2 linked regions of the Luteolibacter flavescens genome follow. The protein of the gene in region 1 binds, or shares a complex with, the protein of each later gene. Links are inferred from orthologs where the notes say so. Each region holds a gene or a part of one and is shown on either strand. Other genes may lie near its edges.

Region 1 (4,826 bases):
ATCTTCGAAACGATCCGCCTGGCGAAGGAAGCCGCCGCCGACCGCTGATGCCTTTCTACGGGGAAGGTAGTAGATCCGTCACCACCATGCGGTGATCGCTGCGGCGGGTGGTCACGGCCCGGCAGCGCATTGCCTTGAAGTGGCTGGTGTGGTGGATCTGGTCGATCCGGTGGACAGGGATGCGGCGCTGGTAAGTGTTTCCCCAACCGGTGCCAGCCTCGATGAAGGAGTCCCGGAAATCCGCGCGGAGCAGGTTCAGGACAGGATCACTGGGTGGAGCATTGAAGTCCCCGCCGAAGATCGCGGGCGTTCCCGAGGCGGTCTCCGCGAAGATCGAAAGCGCGATTGCCAGTTCCTCCCGGCGCTGGGCACGGTTCGCGGCGTGGGTGACCCAGCATTCGCGCTTCCACAGGCGCAGGTCGGTGGCTGCGCTCCTGAGGTGGATGTTCACCACCTCGATGTCCTGCTTGTCCGGCTTCCGCACCGTCACCTGCTGGATGCGGTAGCCGCGCGATTTGGGGTTCACCTCGCGGATGATCGGCCAACGGGAGACCACGCCATTGGACGAGTAGATGCGGTAGTCACCGCGGCCCTGGTAGAGCAGGTCCGCGATCTGGCGGACCTGATGAGGGTGGACTTCCTGGAGCAGGACGATGTCCGGGTCCCAGCGGCGGATGTCATTCGAGGGGTCGCCGCCGCCGGCGGAGTGCGCGCCGTATTGGAAGAAATTGCAGTTCAGGGTCAGGACGCGGACCAGCGGGCGGCCATCCAGATCGCCCGCCGGACCCGGGGTGGGGGCGGACTTGCCGACATTCGCGATCACCCTGGCCTCATCCGCCCCGAGCAGCACGGTCATGGCCCAGATGCCGGTGACGATGAGCGACAGCGGCGCGCGCAGGAACCAGAAGGCGACCGTGGAACAAAGAAGGCCGATCCCCCCCCACACCCAGATGGGCATGACGGTGAAAGCGGCCAGCTTGTCAGGCTGCTCGGCGAAGGCATACACCGTCACCACGTGCAGCAGCAAGGAGCACCCGACGAGCGTCCACCCGGAGCGGCGACGTAGGCGGGAGGAATTCATCGGGGGGAGGGACGGGATGAGGTGCTGTTAGAATGGCAGCCCCATGCCGCCTGTCAGCTTTTTCATCTCCGCCGCAGCAACTTCCTTGCCTTTGTTGACGGCTTCTTGGACGCCCTTGAGTACGAGGTCCTGGAGGAAATCGACGTCCTCGGGATCGACGACCGACTTGTCGATCTTGATCGACACGACGTCGCCGGAGCAGGTGGAGACCACCGTGACCTTGCCGCCGCCGACGCTGGCTTCGACGGTGCGCTTGCCGAGTTCTTCCTGCGCAGCGGCCATACCGGCCTGCATCTGCTGCGCCTGCTTCATGAGTTTCTGGATATTCATTGGGAAAGGATGGTGGATGTAGAATGGCAGATCCCGGGTGAAAAGTCCTGTGCCTTTCTCCGGCACGCGGCACCTCCTGCTTGGAGTTTCACTTCTTGATCGTGGCCGCAAACATCTCGAGAGCGGTCTGGATGAGCGGGTCCTTGTAGAATTCCTCCATCGGATCGACCTTCGGGGCCGCGGGCTCCGGCGGTGCGTCCGGTTCGGGCTTCCATGGCGGAGGCTCGGACTCGACGGGCTCCGGCGTGAGATCGAAGGCGGAACCCTCGTCGGCCATCGCGATCAGGTCGTCCAGTGAGCTGGCTTTCTCCGGCTTCGCGGCTGGCTGTGGCGGCTCTTCCTGAAGGAGTTGTGGGGCGGTTGCTGGAGCAGGTGGCTCGGGTTCGACCTCCACCGGGGCCGGGGGCGTCACTTCCTCGGCTTTCGCCTCGGGCTCCGCGATGGAGATCGGGGCCGGTGTTGCTTCTACCACCGGAGCCGGTGCGGCTGTTGCCGGGGCAGGCGCGGTTGCGGTGGGAGCGATTGTGACCGGCGAGGTGAGCTGATCGGTGGCCCCGGCCAGGACGCGGATCACATCGGAGAGGCGGACTTCGCCGAGCGTCTGGACGGCCTTGATCATGCCGATCTCCAGGTGCAGGCGCTTGTTCGACGCCCACTTCATGCGGCCCTCGGTCTCGGCGAAGACGTCGATGACGGAAAGCAGTCGCTCGGGCGGGTAGGCTTCAGCAGCGGCTTTCAGCGCTTCCCACGTTTCGGTGGGGATGCCGTCGCCGCCTGCGGAGGAGTCGAGCTTCGACACCAGCAGCGCCCGCATGCAGCCGATCAGCTCGCCGAGGAGCTGGGAAAGCTCGCGGCCCGCCTCCGACTCGCGCTGCACGGTGGTCAGCGCCGCCGGGGTATCGCGGGCGAGGATGCTGCCGATGACCGACGCCACGGTCTCCCGCGAGGTGAAGCCGAAGATATCCAGCACGTTCGCCTCGGTGATCGTGTCGCCGCAGAAGGCCACGAGCTGGTCCAGCATCGACTGCGCGTCGCGCATGCCGCCGTCCGCGCCCTTGCCGATCGCCCAGGCGGCGGTCTCGTGCAGGTTCACGCCCTCTTCCTTCGCGATGTGCAGCAGGTGGCTGGCGATGATTTCCGTGGGGATCGGCCGCAGGTCGAAGCGCTGGCAGCGGGACAGGATGGTCGGCAGCACCTTGTGCGCCTCGGTGGTCGCAAAGATGAATTTCACGTGCTCCGGCGGCTCCTCGAGCGTCTTCAGCAGCGCATTGAACGCCGCCGTGGAGAGCATGTGAACTTCGTCGATGTAGTAGATCTTGAATTGCCCGCGGGCCGGGGCGAAGCGGACGGACTCGCGGATATTCCGCACGTCGTCCACCGAGTTGTTTGAAGCGCCGTCGATCTCCAGCACGTCGAGCGAGCGGCCCTCCGCGATCTCCACGCAGGCTTCCTCGTCGGGGTCGAAGTCCGCCTTCGGGCCGCCCGTGCAATTCAGCGCTTTCGCGAGAATGCGCGCCGTGGTGGTCTTGCCGGTGCCGCGCGGGCCGACGAACAAGTAGGCATGCGCCAATCGCTTCTGGGCGATGGCGTTCTTCAACGTCCGCACGACATGATCCTGTCCGAGGACGTCGTCGAAGGTTTTCGGGCGGTATTTCCGGGCGAAGACCTGGTAGCTCACGCGCGGAAGGTGAGGGGGGATTGGAGGGAAGGAAAGTGTGGAATCCTTTTTCGGATCGTCATTCAGCTCAGAAAGCCTTCAATGCGCATTTCGAGGCTCTCTGTGGAGGTGTGGTCGCCGAAGGTGTCCTTTCGTGATTGGCGGATTGCGCTGAATTTTAGACTTTTACCTCAATGCGGGGTGCCCTTGGCTCCGAAGTTCGTTCTTTGCAGGTATGAGTCAGATGCCCACCAGATTTTTCCGATACCGAGCCTTCGATTCACTCACGATAGATTCTCTGTGTAAGGACACTTTGTATTTTTCGACGCCGGGGAGGTTCAATGACCCGCTGGATTGTCGTCCAACGGTGGAGTGCGACTCCGACTTAGAGCAGTTGCGCGGCCTTCTTTCATTTTTAGTCCAGAGGCGGGTTTCTACAGAGACATTTGGATTTCTTCGGAAGGCACGCGTTTCGCAAGAAAGTGCTACTGCGTTCGCCGACAACCGTGCCCAAAAAGAGGCGAGAGAGATCTTGATTCAGATGGCTGATCACGCAGGTCACCCCGACCACGAGTGCTCCAAGGAAGATGCGGAACAATGGTTATTAACGTTGGAGATCCAGAAAGAACTGATTTTGAGCTATGATCGTGGAGTGTGTTGTTTTTCGACTACGTGGAAGAGCCCAGTTCTTTGGAGTCACTACGGTGATCAGCATCGCGGCTTATGTCTGGGCTTTAGTCTGGATCGCGATCCAAAGCCACAGATCCACCGAGCAATTTACTGCGGAAATAGAGGGGTCAAAACTTCCGTCTTAGTTCGGGCCTTTGTTGAGGGTGACCCAAGTGCGAAGAGCCAAATCGATCAGGATGTATTGCTTCGAAAGGCGAGAGGGTGGAGTTACGAGAAAGAGTGGCGCTTGATTGGGGACGAGGGTCTTCAAAGTTCTCCCCTGCTTCTCAAAGATGTGACTTTTGGGTTGAGGGTCTCTGCTTCTGTCGTACATTCCGTTGTTCAATCGATTTCCGGTCGACAAAAGCCCGTTAAATTTTATGAGATCTTTGAGGTTCCGGGAAATTACCAGCTAAAGCGGAGAGCCGTGGATCTTGATGAGATCGGTAGATATTTACCCGTAACTGCAGAATCCGGATTCGAGGCATTTCCGGACACTGACGATAATTAGTATGGTTGGCTGGTGGTAAGAGGCATCGCCATCAGTCGGAGGCGGATGAGCGCTCGGGAACCATTTGCCAAGGCGGCTGGACCGGAGCAGAAATCCCCCGTGATCCCCACCGCCGACGAAAAGAGATCCCGCTACACCGCGGCCCGCGAACGCCTGCATGCCCTTTGGTCGGGGGAGCCGGATACCATCGCCCGGATGGCGGGGGCGGCTTGTGTGCTTCATGAGGCGATGCCGCATGCATTCTGGACCGGATTTTACCGGGTGGTCGGTGGGCAATTGGTGATCGGGCCTTACCAGGGGACGCCGGGATGTTCGCGGATCGGGTGGGGGAAGGGCGTCTGCGGGGCTGCCTGGGCAACCGGGGAGACGCAGGTGGTGCCGGATGTGCATGAATTCCCCGGCCACATCGCCTGCGACAGCCGGGCGGAAAGCGAGATCGTGGTGCCGGTCCGTGACGCCCGGGGCACGGTGATCGCGGTCCTCGACGTGGATTCCACGGAAAAGGAGGCCTTTGACGAGGTGGACCGGGCGGAGCTGGAGGCGATCTTCGCCGGGTGGGCCGTCGGTTGACCGATGAT
Region 2 (3,849 bases), on another replicon or contig:
CGAACACCTCATCCCCGCGCTGAAGGACAAGGACGCGAAGGTGCAGGCGTCCGCCCTGTGGGCGTGCACGCGGCTCGATGCGGCGGAGCTTTCCAAGCTGGAATCCGGTCTCGTGGCGATCAAGCCCGCCGCACCGGAAGTCGCCCCCTACCTCGCCCGCGTGCTGGGTTCGCTGGGCACCGCGAAATCGCTCGACGCCCTCGCCGCGCTGCTGAAGGACGAGCCGAAGGCCCGCTTCATCAGAGAAGCCGCGGTCTCCGGCCTGCACGGTCACGAGGCGGAATTCGTGAAGCTCGCCGACCCGAAGGACAAGGGGCTGATGGCATGGCTCGACCAGGGCGCGAAGAATGCCTCGGCGAAGGGCCCGGTCGGCCCGGCGCTCAAGGGCGAGCAACTCGCGTCCTTCAATCGCGGCAAGGCACTCTTCGCCGGCGAGGCCGTGTGCTTCAGTTGCCACGGTCCGGACGGCAGCGGCGTCGTGGGCCTCGGCCCGCCGCTCGACAATTCCGAATGGGTGACGGGCAAGCCCGACGTGCTCATCAAGATCATGCTCCACGGCATGACGGGCCCGGTGACGGTCGCGGGCGTGGACTACGCGCCGACCGCCGACATGCCGTCGCTGGGGATGAATCCCATGTTCACCGACCAGAAGCTGGCCGACATCGCGACCTACGTCCGCAACGAGTGGAGCAACAAGGCACCCGCCGTGACCGAGTCCACCGTCAAGAAGGTGCGCGACGACAACAAGGACCGCGGCGGCAAGCCGTGGACCGCGGGCGAGCTGAAGTAACCGGCCTCTCCCTCCGACTTTCGCGGCCCGTCCGGATCTCCGGGCGGGCCGTTATTTTTGAAATCCGCAGAACCCGGAACAAAAAGATTCCCGGAGAAAGAAGAAGCCCGGAGCACCTTGCGGCGTCCGGGCTTGGGAAAATCGAGTCAGTGATCGAAGAATCAGCCCGTCACGCGCATCGGCATGATGACGTAGAGGAAGCTGCCATCGATGCGGACGACGCCCGGACTCATCTCGTCGATGAGGTCAAGGTAAACGGTCTCGCTCTCGAGGTTGCGGAGCGGGGCCATCAGGAACTCGGGATTGAAAGCGATCTGCATCGCCTTGCCACCGTAGGCGACTTCCATCGTTTCGCGGGCTTCACCCACGTCCGGCGAGTTGGCGGTCACTTCCACGACGTTCTCGCCGAAGACGAGCTTCACCGAGTTCGACTTGTCCGAGGACAGGAGAGAGACACGGCGGACGGTGTCGAGGGTGGACTCGCGCGGCAGCTCGACGCGCTCGGTCGAGTCGCCCGGGATCACCTGGCGGTAGTTCGGGTAGTTGCCCTCGATCAGCTTGCTGATCAGCAGGTGCTCGCCGATGGAGAAGGAGATCTGGCTGTCCGAGAGGCGGATGAGCACTTCGCCCGCCTCGCCGAGGAGGCGCTGGAGCTCCTGCACGGCCTTCGTCGGGACGATCACGTCGGTCTCGTGGGTGGCCGGGAAATCGAGGTCGTTTTCCACCATCGCGAGGCGGCGGCCGTCGGTGGCGACCAGCGTCAGCTTGCCATCGCGGAAGGAGGTGTAGATGCCATTCAGCACGTAGCGGGTCTCGTCGGTCGAGATCGCGTAGGAAGTCTTCTTCAGGCCGTCGCGGAGGAGCTGCTGCGGCATGCGGAATTCCTTCGCACCCTCGAAGTCCGGGAGCGGCGGGAAGTCATCCTGGCCGAGGCCGATGATCTTGAAGAAGGACGGGCCGCTCTGGATGGAGGCGATGTTCTTGGCATCGACGGTGATCTCCACCTCGCTGGCTGGCAGCTCGCGGACGATATTGACGAGGCGCTTGGCAGGCAGCGTGGTCGCGCCTTCCCGCTCGATCTTTGCCTCGACCGAGCCGGTGATGCCCACGTCGAGGTCGGTGGTGGTGAAGGTCAGGCGACCATTCTTCGCCACCAGCAGCACGTTCGAAAGAATCGGCAGGGTCGTGCGAGTGCTGACCACGTGCTGGACCTTCTGCAGCCCCTCGAGCAGGGCTTCTTTGGAAATGCTGAACTTCATGGGGATAAACGGAGAACGCGTTGGCTGAGGGCGATGCTCTCCGCAATCTCCGATCCTTGGCAAGCCAATCTATCGGGATATGCCAAGGAAGGCCGTCCACGTAGGACGGCCTCCCGGAATTTCAAAAATTCCCCGGCTTTATCAGCGCCGCAGCGAGGTCTCGATGATCCCCACAGCATCGCGGGTGGAGGAGTCCGTCTCCATCTGCGAGGTGATGCGCTTCACCGCATGGATCACCGTGCCGTGGTCCCGTCCGCCGAAGGCCTCGCCGATCTCCATCAGCGACTGCTTCGTGAGCGTGCGGCTCAGATACATGGCGATCTGGCGGGGGAAGGCGATGCTGGCCGGGCGGCGGCGGCTGGTCATGTCGGCCAGGCGCACGTCGAAGTGATCCGCCACGGCGCGCTGGATGGCGTCCACGGTCACCTGCTTGCCCGTCTCCTCGCGCAGGAGGTCGCGCAGCAGGTGCTCCACGCGCTCCTCGGTCACCCGCTCGCCTGCCAGCGAGGCAAAGGTGGCCACGCGCATCAGCGCGCCTTCCAGGCGGCGGACATTGCTGCGGATGCGCTCGGCGAGGAAGCGGACGATCCCCTCCTCCACCTTCACCTTCCACTCGTCGCGCTTTTTCTGGAGGATCGCCAGGCGGGTCTCGAAGACCGGCGGCTGGATCTCCACCGTCAGGCCGCACTCGAAGCGGGAGACGAGGCGCGGCTCCAGGTTCTTGATCTCGCTTGCCGGGCGGTCGCTCGTCAGGATCACCTGGCAGCGCCCGTCGAGCAGCGAGTTGAAGGTGTGGAAGAATTCCTCCTGCGAACGCTCCTTGCCGCCGATGAACTGCACGTCATCGATCAGCATCAGCTCGGCGGAGCGGTAGCGCTTGCGGAAGCGCTCAAGGTCGCCCTTGCGGACGGCGTCGATGAACTCGTTCGTGAACTTTTCGCAGGTGAGATAGACCACGCGCGAGGCAGGCACGCCGCGCAGCCACTCCTGGCCGATGGCCTGCATCAGGTGAGTCTTCCCGAGACCGGAGCCGCCGTGGATGAAGAGCGGGTTGTAGCCCGGTCCCTTGCGCTTGCCGACAGCCTCGCAAGCCGCGTGGGCGAACTGGCTGTTCGCGCCGACCACGAAGTTCTCCAGCGTGAACTGAGGCTGGAGACCGCTCGTCTTGAGCCGCTTCTCAAAGCTGACCTCTCCGCCTGCCTGGACAGCCGGTGCCGTGCGGGCCGGTGCTGCCTGATCGGCTGCCGGAGCCTCGGCCTTCAGAATCTCCTGGAGCTTGTCCTCCACCACGAGTCTCACCCCGCGCACACCTTCCATCGTCTCCGCCACGGCGGTAGCGAGTTCCGGCATGTAGTTCGTCTCGATCCACACCTGGTGGATGTCATTCGGAACGGCGATCACCGCCTTCGAATCATCCACCGCCACCAACCTCGAAGCCCGGAACCAGCGCTGGTAAGCATCCTTGCTCACCAGGCCGCCGAGAACTTCGCAGGTTGCTTCCCATTGGGCGGCCACGTCAGCGACCGCCTTCATTGCATCCTCCTCGAACTCCTCAGACTCCATGTTTGTCACGTGCTTTTTCAAAAAAAGGTTTTTGCGCCTGACTGACCTCCGGAGGGTTTGTGGGAGCCTCTCGGAGCGCGGCGGGAAGGAGGGATACAGCGTCCCGGGGACGGAGGGGGATTCAAATTTTACCTCATCTAACAGCCGCCACTTTTCCTCCCCTTTCCACAAGGGTTCCACGCCCAAAATTTTTTAAAACCTTGACCGGAATTTTAGTTAATCACCCCGAACTATCCG

Evidence for each region. The genes of interacting proteins can lie anywhere in the genome.
Region 2: the proteins of dnaX (region 1) and dnaN are in contact, whole or in part, in a cryo-EM structure (PDB 8GIZ), measured with the Escherichia coli proteins. The link is inferred for Luteolibacter flavescens from one-to-one orthologs.

The regions. Positions count from the first base shown.
Region 1 is NZ_JAPDDS010000013.1:100,930-105,755, reverse strand. What follows is about bases 795-3,774. They hold dnaX (DNA polymerase III subunit gamma/tau), read right to left. Parts: upstream 3,090-3,774; coding sequence 1,500-3,089; downstream 795-1,499. Other genes in these bases: OKA04_RS19665 (DUF2971 domain-containing protein), read left to right, coding at 3,436-3,774; OKA04_RS19675 (YbaB/EbfC family nucleoid-associated protein), read right to left, coding at 1,109-1,411; OKA04_RS19680 (endonuclease/exonuclease/phosphatase family protein), read right to left, coding at 795-1,081. Also shown: OKA04_RS19685 (S1 family peptidase), read left to right, coding at 1-48; more of OKA04_RS19680, read right to left, coding at 56-794; more of OKA04_RS19665, read left to right, coding at 3,775-4,248; OKA04_RS19660 (free L-methionine (R)-S-oxide reductase MsrC), read left to right, coding at 4,348-4,818. UniProt on the Escherichia coli protein: Part of the beta sliding clamp loading complex, which hydrolyzes ATP to load the beta clamp onto primed DNA to form the DNA replication pre-initiation complex.
Region 2 is NZ_JAPDDS010000012.1:62,804-66,652, reverse strand. The notes cover bases 1-2,926. They hold dnaN (DNA polymerase III subunit beta), read right to left. Parts: upstream 2,050-2,926; coding sequence 952-2,049; downstream 1-951. Other genes in these bases: dnaA (chromosomal replication initiator protein DnaA), read right to left, coding at 2,191-2,926; OKA04_RS18785 (DUF7133 domain-containing protein), read left to right, coding at 1-790. In the rest of the region: more of dnaA, read right to left, coding at 2,927-3,612. UniProt on the Escherichia coli protein: Confers DNA tethering and processivity to DNA polymerases and other proteins. Acts as a clamp, forming a ring around DNA (a reaction catalyzed by the clamp-loading complex) which diffuses in an ATP-independent manner freely and bidirectionally along dsDNA.